Regions from separate parts of the Camelimonas sp. ID_303_24 genome, predicted to be linked through region 1. Evidence: riboswitches for the same ligand, from Rfam matches in the RefSeq annotation. Region 1 holds a riboswitch; the other holds the start of a gene.

Evidence for each region. Region 1 has a riboswitch for cobalamin ahead of ACERNI_RS09820 (TonB-dependent receptor). Riboswitches for the same ligand answer to the same signal wherever they lie in the genome.
Region 2: it holds a riboswitch for cobalamin, as region 1 does, so the genes downstream of both, ACERNI_RS02270 (DUF1636 family protein) here and ACERNI_RS09820 (TonB-dependent receptor) in region 1, are expected to answer to the same signal.

Annotation. Positions count from the first base shown of each region.
Region 1 is NZ_JBLLJM010000007.1:184,813-192,612, forward strand. It holds gene ACERNI_RS09815 (ABC transporter ATP-binding protein) at 1-645, opposite strand, end outside; gene ACERNI_RS09820 (TonB-dependent receptor) at 645-2,759, opposite strand; cobalamin riboswitch at 2,960-3,156, opposite strand; gene ACERNI_RS09825 (DsbA family protein) at 3,282-3,941, opposite strand; gene ACERNI_RS09830 (ABC transporter ATP-binding protein) at 3,947-4,666, opposite strand; gene ACERNI_RS09835 (ABC transporter ATP-binding protein) at 4,663-5,415, opposite strand; gene ACERNI_RS09840 (branched-chain amino acid ABC transporter permease) at 5,412-6,380, opposite strand; gene ACERNI_RS09845 (branched-chain amino acid ABC transporter permease) at 6,377-7,243, opposite strand; gene ACERNI_RS09850 (amino acid ABC transporter substrate-binding protein) at 7,400-7,800, opposite strand, start outside.
Region 2 is NZ_JBLLJM010000002.1:394,489-402,288, reverse strand. It holds gene cobG (precorrin-3B synthase) at 1-504, opposite strand, end outside; gene cobN (cobaltochelatase subunit CobN) at 501-4,010, opposite strand; gene cobW (cobalamin biosynthesis protein CobW) at 4,021-5,100, opposite strand; gene ACERNI_RS02270 (DUF1636 family protein) at 5,097-5,618, opposite strand; cobalamin riboswitch at 5,656-5,895, opposite strand; gene cobO (cob(I)yrinic acid a,c-diamide adenosyltransferase) at 5,994-6,638, shown strand; gene ACERNI_RS02260 (amidohydrolase) at 6,719-7,800, shown strand, end outside.

The DNA.
Region 1 (7,800 bases):
ATTGGTGGGTTCGTCGAGCACCAGCACGCCGGGCTGTTGCGCCAGGGCCCGGGCGATCAGCGCCCGCTGCTTCTCACCGCCGGAAAGGCTGGCGAAGGCGCGCCCGGCCAGATGGCGCACCTCCATCTGCCGCATGGCCGCATCAACGGCGCGGGCGCTGGCGGCGCGGCCCATCAGCCCGCCTGCGTGCGGCGTGCGGCCCGCGTCGATCATCTCCTGGACGGTGAAGGCGAAATCGCCTGGCGTCTCCTGCAGCACGGCGGCGATTTTCCGCGCGGCAAGACGTGGCGACAACGACCAGAGATCGGCGCCGCCAACGCGCACCATGCCGGCGGCGGGGCGGTGCAGGCGATAGAGGCACCGCAACAGCGTCGACTTGCCGGCCCCGTTGGGGCCGACAATGGCGAGCCGCTCGCCCGGCGCCAGCGCGAAGCTGACGCCGGAGATGATCGGCCGCCGCCCGGGCGGCCCCCACGCCAGGCCATGCGCCTCCAGGGCGAGGGCGTCTGCTGATCCGGTCCTGCCGGCAGCTTGCGGCCCGGCCTGACCGGCGGGTTGCCGGGTCTGCTGGGCCTGACGGCTGTTCCTGGTGAACAGCGACGTCCATTTCGCTACTGAGGATGCTGACGACTGAGCCATCGTCATCAGAACCTGACGTGCAATGACAGCTCCGCCGTGCGCGGGGCGCCGTAATACCACTGCAAATCGCCGCCAGCGTAAGCGTAGGTCTGGTCGAACAGGTTCTTCACGCGGAAGTCGAGGGTGGCGAAATCCGTGGGCTTCCATTGCAGGCTGGCGTTGACCAGCGCGTACTCCGGCCTGGAATAATCGTTGCTGGCGGAGGTCCAGGTTTTTCCGACGTATTGCAGGCCGACCATGGCCTTCCACTGCTCGGCGAAACGCCAGCTCACCCAGAGATTGGCCACCGCTTCCGGTACGCCGGCGGGCGTCTTGCCCTTGCGGCTGACACTGACGCCGCCAACGGATTCGTTGAAATCGTCATATTGCGCGTCCAGCAATGTGCCGTTGGCGTCGATGCGCCAGCCGTGGCCCAGCTCCAGCCCCACCGACGCTTCGACGCCGCGTGAGGACTGCTGGCCTACCTGCTGGGTGACGGCGGGGTTGTTGGGATCGCGCGACAGCAGGTCTTTCTTGACGATGTAATAGCCGGCGAGAGTCCATTCCAGGCGGCCATCCCACAGGCTCTGCTTCACGCCCACTTCAACCTGTTTGCCGGAGGACAGCTTGTATCCGGCGGAGGCGGGCGGCAGCGACAGGATCGACGTCACCGGGTCTGAGGCTTCCGAATACTGGGCGTAGAACGCCAGATTCTTGATCGGCTCGTAGATGGCTCCAGCGCGCCAGCCAACCGAGTCCAGCGTGGCGCTAGCCTGCGTACCATTGCGCAGGTTGCGGTAGTCAACTTCCGGGTTGTCATAGCGCAGCCCGGCGACGACCGAGAAATTATCGGTCACCTTCAGGCGGTTGTCGAGAAACAGCGAATATTGCTGCGTCGTCGAGCGGTATTCGCGATCATAGACGCTGGTCGTACCCCAGAAACCTGGGTCGAAGCCGAATGGCGTCAGCGACGGATTGAGCTTCGGCGCCGCGTAGCCGTTGTTGTTCAGGCGGCTGAAGCGGAAATTGTTGGCGTCGAAGCCGACGACGGTTTCGTTGGCCATGCCAAAGACCGTGGTGCGGAACGTCGCGTCGACGCGGCCGCCAAACTGTTCCTGCTCCTGCTTGATGGCGATCCAGTTGCCGGTCGGCCGGTCAATCAGCCCTGTCGCGGCGTTCCAGCGGTAGCTCTCGGCATTCTGCCAGAAGCGGTCGCTGGTCAGATAATAGCCCACGGCGCGCAGGGAGAACGCCTCATTCGGTTTCCACTCTGCCCGCAACTGGGTGATGTTGTCGTTGAACCAGATGTCGCTGTCGCGGACGTTGTAATTTTGCCGGATCCACGACTTTTCCATGACGCCCGCCGTGCGCAGGGGCGTTCCAAAATAGCGGCTGGGTTCGTTATAGCCGCCATCATGGGAGAGGGTGAAGGTCAGGGCGTCGGTGGGCCGCCAGGCCAGCGCGCCGGAGAAGGCCAGGCTTTTGTATTCGCCGCGCTCCATCCAGCCATCGCCGCGCACGCCGGAGACGTCGAGACTGTAGGCGAGGTTTTCATTGATGGGGCCCGCCGATCCCGCCGCAAGGCCTGCCTGCCCGTTGCTGCCGATGAAGACGCGGGCCTCATTGCGGCGGCTGTCGAACAGCGGCTTTTTGGGAATGACATTGATGGCGCCGCCAATAGCGCCTTCGCCATACAGCACCGCCGCCGGCCCGCGCAGCACGTCGATCTGCGCGACGGTCCAGGTGTCGAAGGGGAAAGTGACCGTGCCCTGGCCAGGGTAGAGCCTGATGCCGTCATACAGCGTGGTCACCGAGGTGACGCCGGTGAAACCGCGCGACGAAAACGACACGAAGCCGTTGCCGGGCGTACCCATATAGCTGAAGCCGGTGGCGTTCTGGGTGACGGCTTCCGCCAGGCTGTTCTGGCCGCGCTCGCGGATCACCTGGCCGGAAATGATGTCGACGCTGGCCGGCGTCTCCAGCGGCGTCAGGCCAAGGCGGCTGCCGGCGTTGCTGGGGACGTTGAGATTGGGGCCGGCGCCGGCGGCCTGCTGGCCAACCACCTGGATCGGGTCAAGCACCACGGTGGCTGCTGGCGCTTCCTGCGCGGCGGCGGCGTTTGCCAGGAGGATGGCCGCCATGGCGGCGGCGCTGCAGGCGGTTGTCTGGCGCAAATGGGCGGCATCCGCGAAACGCGGAGGACGGGGGAAAGCGGAATACATGAGACGCGGCTCCGGCGACAATATTGACGCGTCACCGCGAACTTGCAGTCTCATTGCCCAGCCGCCATGGCAGGGGCAATCCGCCTACCACCGGTGCACCCCGCCCGATGCGTTCGCGTGCGACAACACGTGCGACGGCAGGTCTCCTGGCTCGCGGGTCACCGCTTCTCACCGCCTTCCCGGAGCCGCTAGGCCAGTGGCGCAAAGGTGAGAAACTCGCCGCTTACAGTTGCGGGGGCAGCTGCAGCTTGTGGCCGTTAGGCCAACTGCATTCCCTTTTCATCCCCAAAGGGGAACCATCAGGTCGATGGCAATATGGCCGGATGGCGGCAAAGACAAGCGGATTTTTCTGATGCGCGCCGGTCAGGGTGGCCGGGGCCAGCGCGGGAAGCAGGCTTCCTGACGGAAATCCTTGGGAAAAACTCCTGGAAAAAATCCCGGTCACCCTGAAGGCGCGCGCTCCCCGCCGAGGTTGCGCATTGGTATTGGCGCGCGCCCGCTTGCCAGCACGCCGTCGAGCATTTCCAGCCGGTCCTGCCCCCAGAACGGCTCATCGCGGTAGAAATAATACGGCGCGCCGAACATCTGCCGCGCGATCGCTTCCTCCGTCAGCTCCGCCTCGCGCTGGCGCACGCCGGCATCTTCGGCGCGGGCCAGCAGCGCTGCGCCGTCGAGCCCGCTGGCATTGGCGAGGCGCACAAGCGTCGCCGGATCGGCGATGTCCAGTTCATCGGCCCAGACCGCCTTCAGGCCGGCGTGCGCGAAGGGGGCCACTTCGGCGCCATCCGCGATGGCGTTCAGCAGCATGCGATGGCCGAGCGACGGGTCGGCCGGATAGAACCTTGGCTCAAGCACCAGCGGAATGCCGCGAATGTCCTTCCAGCGCTGCATCTCGACAAAGCGGTAGGCCTGGCGCTGCAGGGGGCGTTCCTTCACCGGCTTGCCGCCTCCGGCGGCGAACACCTGCAGCAGGTTGACCGGCTTGTAGACGACCTCTGCATTGTGCCGCCGCACCAGATCCTGAAACGTCAGGCTGCCGATGTAGGACCACAGCGAGATGAAGCTGAAGTAATAGTCGATGTGCGGACGGGATGCAGCCATGGCGCTCAGGTTCCCATATAAGCGGCGATAATGGACGGGTCGGCGGCGATCTCATCCGCAGGACCGCGCCGGACCGTGCGGCCCTGGTCCATGACATATACGAAATCGGCCAGTTCCAGCGCGATGCCCACGTCCTGCTCAACCAGAAGAATGCTGGTCCCCTCAGCGCGCACCCGCTCAAGCGTTGTCACCAGCTGGTCGACGACCGCCGGCGCAAGGCCAAGCGACAGTTCATCAATCAGCAGCAGGCGCGGCGCCGCCATCAGGCCGCGCGCGATGGCGCACATCTGCTGTTCGCCGCCGGACATGGTGGTGGCGTCCTGGCGCCGGCGCTCGGCAAGGCGCGGGAACAGCGCGTACATCCGCTCCAGATCGGCGCGAATCGCCTGCTTCCCATCCTTGCGGCGATAGGCGCCGAGCATCAGATTGTCGTGGACGGAAAGGCCGGTAAACAGCCGCCGCCCTTCCGGCACATGCGCCACGCCCTGCTCCACGAACTGCTGCGGCGGGGCGCCGGCCAGGTCGCGCCCGCCGACGAAGATCGCGCCGCCTCGCAGCGGCAACAGCCCGGAGAGCGCGCGCAGCAGCGTGGTTTTGCCGGCGCCATTGGAGCCAATGAGCGCGGTGATCGTCCCCTGGCGGACCTCGAGATCCGCACGCCAGACAACCTGAATGTCGCCGTAGCCGGTTTCAAGGCCGGCAACCTTGAGAAGGGTTCCGGTCATATGCCTGCTCCCGCCATGCGCTCCGCGTATCTGCGGCCGAGATAGGCCTCAACCACCGTCTCGTCCGTCAGCACGCTGGCGACGGGACCGTCGGCGATCAGCTTGCCATGGTGCAGCACCACGAGGCGGCGGGCGGTGCGCGTCACCACCTTCATGAGGTGCTCGATCAGCAGGATGGTCGTTCCCTGCGCGGCGATCTGCGTGATGAGCTCAAGCGCGGCGTCTATTTCCGCCGGGTTGAGGCCGGCGTTGACTTCATCGAGCATCAGCAGCTTTGGCCGCAGGGCCAGGCTTTTGGCGAGCTCCAGGCGTTTGCGCCCGGCGAGCGTCAGGTTGGCGGCCGGTTTGCCGGCCTGATCGCCCAGCCCGCAGAACGCCAGATATCCGGCCGCCGCGTCGCGCGCCCCGGCGATGCTCGCCGCGCCGCCGCCAAACAGGGCGGCGGCCGTGACATTCTCAAGCACGGTCATGGCCGGAAAGGGCTGCACCACCTGGAAGGTTCGCGCCACGCCAAGGCGGGCGATGCGGTCGCGCCGCATGTGGGTGATGGGCGCGCCGTTGAAGGTGATGGAGCCGGCGTCGGCGGCGTGCACGCCGGTGATGACATTGACCAGCGTGGTCTTGCCGGCGCCATTGGGGCCGATGAGCCCAACGATCTCGCCGGGCTCCAGCGACAGGTTGATGTTGGAGAGGGCTTCCAGGCCGCGAAATTTTTTGGTCACGCCCTTCAGTTCCAGCAGGGCCGTCATGGCGCGCGCCTCCAGATTTTCGGCAGGCTGACCAGGCCGACGCCCCGGATCTGCGACAGGCCGCCAGGCAGGAACAGCACCAGCAGCACAACCAGCAGGCCGAGGATGCCGGCGTGGAACTCCAGCAGGTTGCGCCACAGCAACTCTTCCAGCAGCAAATAGGCGAATGCCCCCAGCACCGGCCCGAACACCGAGCCAACGCCCCCAAGCAGGGCCATCAATATGGGCTTCACCGACATGGCGCCGTCATAGACGTCGGTGGGGTCGATATAGGTGACCCAGGAGGCGTAAACGCCGCCCACCAGGCCAATGAACAGGCTGGAAATGACAAAGGCCCAGGTTTTGGCCATGCGGGTGTCGACGCCGATGATCTGCGCCGCATCCTCATTCTGGGCGATGCAGCGCAGGGCGACGCCGAGGCGCGAGCGGTCGATCAGCATGCTGGCGCTCGTGGCGGCGGCGGCGAGAACCAGCATCGCCGCCAGGTAGAGCTGCGGCTGGGTGAGCAGCGTGGTTTTCGCCAGCGGCAGGTTGATGCCCATGCCGCCGCCGGTCACGCTGGTCCAGGAGTTGGTGAGCTCGCGCAGCACCTCGGCGATCACCAGGCTGGCGATGGCGAAATATTTGCCGCGCAGGTGCAGGATGGCGGAGCCAAGCAGCCCGGCGAACAGCGCCGCCCCCGCGCCGGCAAGCCCGACGCCCACGAGCAGCGGCGCGCCAAGGTTCTGCGCCACCGCCGTGACATAGGCGCCAAGGCCGAAAAAGGCGGCGGTGGCGAAAGAGGGGTAGCCGGCGATGCCGCCGATGATGTTCCACGCCAGCGCCAGCGCCGCGTACATGCCAAAGGTGGTGGCGAGGCGAATGATATAGGCGTCGGTCTGGGTGAGCAGCGCGAAGGCCGCGGCCACGATGACGAAGGGCAGGGCGAGGGTCAGGGCGGGGGGCAGGGAGGGACGCAGCATCATGCGAAGCCCTGCCTGCCAAGCAGCCCCGACGGGCGCACCGCCAGCAATGCGATCAGCAGGACAAACGCCAGGGTCAGCGCGTGCTCGGGGCCAAGCAGCAGCGCGCCGAAGCTCTCGATGACGCCAAGCGCGAAGCCGCCGATGACGGCGCCCGGGATGCTGCCGAGCCCGCCGATGACGCAAATGACGAAGGCCTTGCTGAGATAGCCGGCGGAGGCCACCGGCGAGATCGGGAAAATGGCGCTGAGCAGCGCGCCGGCGCTGCCGGCCATGAACACGCCAAGGCCAAAGGCCACCGCATAGGTCCAGCGTACGTTGACGCCAAGCAGCGCGGCGGCGTCGCGGTCCATGCGCACGGCGATGATGGCGCGGCCAAACTGGGTGAAACGCAGCAGCAGGGCCAGGGCGCTGATCAGGGCGAGGCCAACCAGCGTGGCGTAGATCCGGTCCGCCGGCACGACGATGGAGCCAAGGTCAAACACGCCTGGCGCCGGGTTCAGCAGCACCTTGCGGTAGTCGGCGCTGAACAGGGCCAGCATCGAATTGTCCAGAAACAGGTTGAGGCCGAAAGTCAGCAGCAGCGTGATCAGGAACGGTCGCGCCATCACGTGATTGATGACGCAGTATTGCAGGGCGACGCCGCCGGCGAACATCACGGCCCCGGCCAGCGGCGCGAACAGGAACGGATTGATGCCCCAGTACTGGTGGGCGAAAAAGGCGAGATAGCCGCCCAGAACGATCAGGGAGCCGTGAAGAATGTTGATGATGTTCAACACGCCCCAGACCAGCGAAAAGCCCACGGCGATGCAGGCGTAAAGACCGCCGACAGCCAGGCCATTGACCAGAACCTGCAACCACAACATGAGCGATATTCCTGGAGGCGGCCGCGCCCTGACGCGCCGCATGGCGGGGTGAAGACGCGTTCACCCCGGATCGTGCGTTCAGTCTGGAAATCTGGAGCAAAACCCGGTCGCGCGCGACCGGATTTTGCGCCTGCGCGGCGTTCGCGAACGCAGCGACTACTTCAGCCCGGGGCGGAACGTGCTGGTGGCGATTTCGGCCGGCGCCACCACCTGGACCTTGCCGTCCTGGATCTGCAGGACCGGCGGCACGTAGCTGTCGGCGATGCCAATGTCCGAGAACGAGATGGGGCCGAAGAAGGTTTTGAAGCCGCCCTTCTTCAGCTCGGCGCGCACCTTGTCGCGGTCGAGGCTGCCGGCGCGCTCGATCGCCTGTTGCAGGACCACGCCGACGGCCGAGCCGGAGGCCTGGGTGAAGTCAGGCTCCGAGCCATATTTCGCCTTGAACAGCTCGACGAACTTCGCGGATGAACCAAACACATCGTCGCTGCTGTATCTGGCCACCGGGTGGAACCAGCTGGCGGTCGTCACGTTCTCGGCCAGCGGGCCAACGGCGCTGA
Region 2 (7,800 bases), on a different contig from region 1:
CAGGTTCAGCATCATCGCCCAGCGCGAGGCATCGACCGCCACGAGGCGGATATCGGCTTTCAACGCGGTCAGGCCGAACTGGCCGCCGCTGTCCACCGTCACCGAGACCTTCGGGCCAAGCAGCGGCGCGAGCGGCGAGCCGTTCACCGCGCCGGCGATCCGCGACGCCAGGGGGCGGGGATCGCACAACTCCAGTGGGTCGATGCCGGCCAACGCGTTGACGTCAACCGCGAGGCCCTGGCGCGCCACGATGCCCCTGGCGGCTACGTCCATCGCCAGCGCCTCGGCGCCTGTCGCCGTCAGGCCGCGAATTTGCACGGCGCCGCGCATGGTGATCTCGATCAGGCCGCTGCCGTGGCGCGTCGCCGCTGCGGCCAGCGCCGCCAGTTGCGCCATGCTGATCTCGCCGTCGCGCGGCGTCAGCCGGGCCAGCAGGCCGTCGCCGGTCCGCATCGGCGTCGCCAGGCTGGGGCAGGCGCCCCGCCGCAGGGAGCCGGCGGTCATGGCGTTGCCTCCACCGGGGCCATGGATTTTGGGGACCCGGATTTTGGGCCCTGGGCTTTTTCGGCCTGCGCTTCCGGCGATCCGGCTTGCGCCATCAGCGCCGCCAGATCATCGTCGATGGAATTGCGGCGTGGATGCCACAGGCCGCGCCGGCGGGCGTCGGCGAAGCGGCGGGCGATCACCCGCACGGCGGCGGGATTATTGTGACGCAGGAAGGCCAGCACCGCCGCGTCGCCCAGATAAGCGTCGTGCACCGCGTCCAGCAGCGAGCCGGGCACGCAGCCGGTGGTTTCGGCGAAGGCCACCAGCCGGTCGACGGTTTCGGCCAGCTCCGAGGCGCCGCGCGGCCCGTGCCGCATCTGGCCGGCGATGAACGCCGGGTTCACCGCCCGGGCCCGCACCACGCGGGCGATGGCCGCCGCCAGCGAGCGGGCGCGTGGGCTGGCGGGGTTGGTGGTGTCCAGCACCACGATATCGGCAGGGCGAACCTCGCCAGCATCGCGCGCCTGCAAGGCCCGCGCCGCCGCGAACCCGCCGATGAAGGCGACGTCGGCGGAGCCCTCCAGCAGGTCGCGGCCGGGATCATCCTGGGGGTGCACATGTACGTCCGCCGCGGCCACCCGCGCGGCGAAGACGCCAGGAGCGGCGACGCCGTCGCCGGCGAGGCCGCCATAGGCGTGCGACGCGGTTTCAAGATAACGCTGGCCCAGTTGCTCGCGCGTTTCCCACTGGCCGCTGGCCAGTTCATGCTCGACGCCGGCGCCATAGACGCCCGGGGCCGCGCCGAACACCCGCGCGGCCGTGGCCCCGGCCCGCACGCTGGCGGCCAGCGGATTGTCGTCGTCGCTTTCCTCCCGCGCCGCCACCGCCGCCGTGGCGGCGTCGAGCAAGGCGATCTGGCTTGGGAACATGTCGCGGAACAGGCCGGAAATCCGCCATGACACGTCGACGCGCGGCCGGCCAAAGCTGGCTGGCGGCAGCACTTCAACGCCGGTGACGCGCCCGGTGGCGTGGTCCCAGTCCGGCCGGCAGCCCATCAGCGCCAGGCCCATGGAAATTTCCTCGCCGCCGGTGCGCAGGCTGGCGCTGCCCCACAGGTCGATCACCATGGCGCGCGGCCAGTCGCCGTGGCGTTGCAGATAATCCAGCACCAGTTGTTCCGCCGCCGCCTTGCCCAGGGCGAAGGCGGTGGGCGTCGGCATGGCGCGCGGATCTACGGCGAACAGGTTGCGCCCCGTCGGCAGTACGTCGGCCCGGCCGCGCGCCGGCGCCCCGGCCGGGCCCGGGGCGACAAAGCAGCCATCAAGGGCGGTCAGCAACGCGGTGCTTTCGGCAACGGCGCTTTCGGCGCGAAGAGCGTTTTCGGCGTGAAGAGTACTTTCCGCATGAAGGGCGCTTTCCGCGCTGGCGGCGCGCTCCGGCGGCGCCTCCGGGCAAGCGCGGCCATAGACGTGCAGTCCGTCCTTGACCGGGAAATCCTTCAGGTCGCACAGCCAGGCGTCGATGCGCTGCAACGCTTCGACGGCGTCGCCGTCCACGTCGACACCGGCTTCACGCGCAAGGCCGCTGTCGCGGGCGGCGGCGACGATCTGCCCGGCCAGCAGATCGCGGCGGCGCGGATCAAGGCTTTCCGCGCTGGCGTATTCGTCCACCAGCCGCTCCAGCGCCTGCATGGCCGGGGTGGTTCCGGCGGCGATCAGCGGCGGCGTCAGATGGCCGAGGGTGAGGGCGCCGATGCGCCGCTTGGCCTGCGCCGCTTCGCCGGGATTGCTGACGATGAACGGATAAATCACCGGCAGCGGCCCGAAGACGATCTGGGGCCAGCAGGCGCCGGTGAGGGCCACGGTCTTGCCCGGCAGCCATTCCACCGCGCCATGGGCGCCCACATGCACCACGGCGTCCGCCGCCAGCGCGTGCTGCAGCCAGAATCCAAAGGCCAGCAGGTTATGATGCGGCGGCAGGGCGCCGTCGTGATAGTCGGCGCGGCGGCTGTCGGCTTCGCCGCGATCCGGCGCCAGCACCACTGTCGCCGCGCCGCATGGCGCGGCGCGAAAGTTGAAATCCGGCGCATCGGCTGCGGGCGGCGGGCCCCAGCGTTCGATAACGGCGTCGCGGGCCGTTTCGGGCATGGCGTTGAAATGTCTGAGATAATCTTCGGCGCTGAATGCCGGCTGCGGCCGCTCCAGCGCCAGCATCAGGGCGCGGGCGTCGGCGGGAATATCCGCGATCGCATAACCGGCGCTGGCCAGATCCGCCAGGATGGCCAGCGCGCTTTCGGGAGCGTCGAGGCCGACGGCGTAGCCGCTGCGGGCTTCGACGCCCGGATAGTCGGGAACCATGATCGCCAGGCGTCGCGCCGCCGCCGGCGTCCGTTGCAGGCGGATATGGGCGCAGATGCGGTCCGCCACGGCTTCGACGCGGTCCGGCTCTGGCATATTGCGCAACGTCTCGCCAGGGCCGCCCGATGCTGCGCCCTGGTCAGATGCTGCGTCTTTAAACGAAAGCGCGCCCGCCAGCGCGCGGCCATCGACCTCGGGCAGGGCCACGTGCATGGCGGTGTCGGCGGGCGTCAGTCCGCGCTGGCCGTCGGCCCAGGCGCTGCGCCGCGTCGTCGCCACGATAACCTGGAACACCGGAACGCCCAGCTCCGCGAACAGACCGGGGCCGTCGTCGGCGCCGGCGGCGGCGAAGGCGGTGGCGGTGACCAGCGCCGCCGGCTTCAGCCGCGCGCAGGCGTCGCGCGCCGCGTCGCGCCCGGCGCTGTCGCGCAGCGAAGAGACGAAAACCGGCGCTGGCTGTATGCCGCGCGCCAGCAGCGCTGCGGCAAGCGCGTCGATCGGCGCCGCATCATCCGCCAGCAACATCGAGCGGTAGAACAATATGACGACGCATGGCAGCTCGGGATTGGCTTCAACGCCCAGCGCGTCGATGGCGACAGCGCCGCGTCCAGGCAGATAGCCGCCGGCCTGCGGCGTCACGCGGGCTTCCGCGACGGTGATTTCGCGGCCCGCCAGCCGGGCCATGTGGCGCGCCGCGAGGCGCAGATTGTCGGGGCCGCCGGCGCGAAAACAACTCAGGATGGCGCGTCGCGCCGCGCTGTCGACGGTGGACAGCTGCGCCAGCCGTTCGTCGTCGTCGCGATCTTCACCCGGCAACAGCGCCAGCGCGACGCCATGGCGGCGCGCCGTCGCCGCGAGCTGCTCGCAGCCATAGCGCCACCAGTCGAGGCCGCCGAGAATCCGGGCGACCACGACCCGCGCTTTCGCGCCCACCGCGTCGATCCACAGATCCACCGACATGGGGTGACGCAACTCGCGCAGGGGAACCAGCCGCAACTCCGGCATTTCCGCCGGCGCCGCGTCGCGTTCGGCCCGCCACGCCCGCTCGAGACCCGCCAGATCGCTGTCGCTGAAGGACAGCACGGCCATCTCCGCCGGGCTCTGGCCCAGGTCGACGGGAACCGCGAGGTCATCCAGCGATGACGATGTGCTGGCGAGAATGTGCATGCCTGATGCTTTACGCCCGCAGCGCGGCCTCGACGGCGGCGCGGTCAAGGCCGTTCAGGCCAATGACCACAAGGCGGGTGGCCGGCGTTTCGCCCGCCTGCCAGGCGCGATCGAAATAATGGCTGACGCGGGGACCCGCGGCCTGCACCACCAGGCGCATGGGCTTGCCGGCGACGCGGGCGAAACCCTTGATGCGCAGCACATTGTCGACGCCGGTCGCCGCCTGCACCCGCGCCGCCAGCTCTTCCGGCGACTGCGGATCGGCCAGGTCGACGACGAAGCTGTCGAAATCGTCGTGCTCGTGGTCCAGCTCGTCATCGTGGTGGGTCTTGCGGCCCTCGATCTGGTCTTCCACCGCATGGCCAAGGCCGATCAGCGCCACCGGGTCGACGTCGCCATGGGCGGCGGCGATGGTCTTCACGCCGGTCGCCACATGGGCGGCCACATGGGCGCGGGCCTTCTCCAGGCCAGCGGCGTCGATCAGGTCGGTGCGGGTCAGCACCACCAGATCGGCGCAGGCCAGTTGGTCCTCGAACACTTCCTCCACCGGGTCGTCATGGTCGAGCGATTCATCGGCGGCGCGCTGGGCGGCGAGCGCTTCCAGGTCGTGGGCTACCTGGCCTTCAGCAAGCGCGGCCGCGTCAGCCACGGCGATCACCGCATCGACGGTGACGCGGTTGCGGATCTGTGGCCAGTTGAACGCCTGCACCAGCGGCTTGGGCAGCGCCAGGCCGGAGGTCTCGATCAGGATGTGATCGACGGCCTGGGGCAACGCGAGGATGCGGTCGAGCGCCGGAGCGAAATCGTCAGCCACCGTGCAGCAGATGCAGCCATTGGCCAGTTCGACGATGTTCTCGCCGGGACAGGAGGCAATGCCGCAGCTCTTCAGCAATTCGCCGTCGATGCCAACATCGCCGAATTCATTGACGATCACCGCGAACCTGCGGCCGTCGGCCTTCTCCAGCAGGGCGCGGATCAGCGTCGTCTTGCCGGCGCCGAGAAAGCCGGTGATGACGGTGCAGGGCGTGCGCGTCTGGCCGGGACGGGCGGAGGCGGCGCTCTGCGGGGCGTGGGGGCCCTGGGCGTTCATGGCGTATCCTTTGGGGGGGAAAGCAGCGTCTGCATGTGGGGGACGCGGGCGATCATGCCGCGCTTCAGCGTTTCCGGCCGGGGACGGAACGGCATTAGCCCGTCCGCCGAGCCGGCCAGCAATTCGGCGCCGCGCAACAGGTCAGGGCCGCTGTCGGCCTTCAGGTCGCCGAACACATAGGTCCAGGCCCTGTCGCTGACGATGGCGGCGCTGAGGCCGCGCTTGCAATTGGAAAGGCAGGAGACCCGGCGCACCGCAAAGCCCGAGCCGCTGGCCGCCGCTTCGGCGCTGGCGCAGAGCGCCGCGCCAGGGCGCGGTTCGGCTGCCGGATCTTCCGGGCGGCGGCAGGTTTCGCACACCACGATGACCACGCCATGGGCGGCAGGGGCGGCGGCGGTCGCAGACGCGTCGCCGGGGGGCGAAACGGCGGCCAGATGCTCATTGCTGGCTGGATGGTCTTCGCTGGCGATGCAGCCAGGGACCGCTGGCGATTCCAGCGGCGGGACGTGTTTGCTCACGCTGTTCTCCCTGCCCGGTAAACCCGCCGGACGACATGGTGAATCTGTAGCGAGGGCAGGTCTCCTGGCTCACGGATCAAAACGCCGGTCGTCGCCTTCCCAGGTTGCCCCAGTGGCCGTGTGACGCCGGCTGTCCGCTTACAGTTGCGGGTACAGCAGCGGAATTGCGCGTAAAACCCATGGCGCCGGCCTGGCCGGCGTCCGGGGATGTGCGGCGCACCGCTTTCCCTTTTTACTTCTTCCTGTGGGGAAGAAGACCATCGCTGCCGGCATCTAGTGTGGGCCAGCGTATTTTGTCAATGTGACGGCCCTCGCCGGGATGGCGGCCCGGATGATCGCGCTTTGGCGCCTCAGCATCGGAACAGGAAAGCGGACGTGGAAAACAGCGACGGGGCCAAACGCGACGACGGGGCCAAACTCGACCAAGAGGCGCAGCGGCACAAGGACAAGATGGCGCGCCGCAAGGCGGTGCAGGACGCGGAGGTGGCCAGCAAAACCATCGAGAAGGGGCTGCTCATCGTCAACACCGGTCCGGGCAAGGGCAAATCCACCGCCGCCTTTGGCCTTGCTCTGCGCATGCTGGGCCACGGGCGCAAGGTCGGCGTGGTGCAGTTCATCAAGGGCGCGTGGAGCACCGGCGAGCAGACGGCCCTGCAACGCTTCGGCGATCTGGTGACCTGGCGCTCCATGGGCGAGGGCTTTACCTGGGAGACGCAGGATCGCGACCGCGACGTGGCGGCGGCGACGAAGGCCTGGGAAACCGCCTGCGCCATGATGGACGATCCCGACAACGCCATGGTCATCCTTGATGAGCTGAACATCGCCCTGCGCTACGATTATCTCGATCTGGCCGCCGTGGTCGCCCGCCTGCAGGCGCGACGGCCGGACCTGCACGTGGTTGTCACCGGCCGCAACGCCAGGCCGGAATTGCTCGCCGCCGCTGATCTGGTGACTGAGATGGGCGCGGCGAAGCATCATTTCGCCGCCGGCGTGAAGGCGCAGCAGGGGGTTGAGTTCTGATCCGGCGACGGAGCCGGCCAGAAACCGTGAGATGAAGGGCAAACGCCGGCGTCGCGCCGCCGGCTCAAAAGGGGGAAACCATGTCCAGAAACATCGCAATGCGCAGCGCGCTGTCGGCGGCCCTGTTCACCGTGGCCCAACCGATCCTGGCCCAACCCATCCTGGCCCAGTCGATCCTGGCCCAACCGACCCCGGCGCTGGCCCAGCAGGCGCAAAACCAGACCGCGCCCGCCGCTGATTTCAACAGCCGGGTTGCCAGGCTGGTGGAGGACGATACGGCGCGCCTCACCGGGATGTTCAAGGACATTCACCAGCATCCCGAACTGGGCTTCCAGGAAAAACGCACCGCCGCCATCGTGGCCAGAGAGCTGAAGGCGCTGGGCTTCGAGGTGAAGGAAGGCATTGGCCAGACGGGCGTCGTCGGTATTCTCAAAAACGGCCCTGGCCCCGTCGTCATGTATCGGGCCGATATGGACGCCAACGCCGTGAAGGAGGAAACCGGGCTGCCCTACGCCAGCAAGGTGACGGTGAAGCGCGATGATGGCTCAGAATCGCCAGTGGCCCACATGTGCGGCCACGACGCCCACGTCGTCTGGATGCTGGGCATGGCGAAGAACATGGTCGCCATGAAATCTGACTGGAGCGGAACCCTGGTGCTGGTGGCCCAGCCCGCCGAGGAACTGATCACCGGCGCCAAGGCCATGGTGGCCGACGGCTTGTATGACAGGCATGGCGCGCCAAAGCCGGATTTCCTCATTGGCCTGCACACGGCGCCGATCCCCGTCGGCGCCATTGCCAACGCGCCAGGGCCGCGCATGGCCGGGACCGACCAGCTCGACGTGGTGTTCAGGGGTGCCGGTGGCCACGGCTCCATGCCGCACATGGCGCGCGATCCGGTGGTGATGGCTTCCATGGCGGTGCTCGGCTACCAGACCGTGGTCAGCCGCATGGTCAATCCGCAGGAAATGGCGGTGATCACTGTCGGCTCCGTGCAGGCGGGCGCGGACAACAACGTTATTCCCGAGACGGCGGTGCTGAAGGCCAATCTGCGCTGGTACGATCCTGAGGTGCGCGAGCAGTTGCTGAAGGGCATCAAGGCGGTGAATGCCGGCGTTGCCGCCACCTACGCCGCCCCAGGAGCCGACCCGACCATCACCATGAA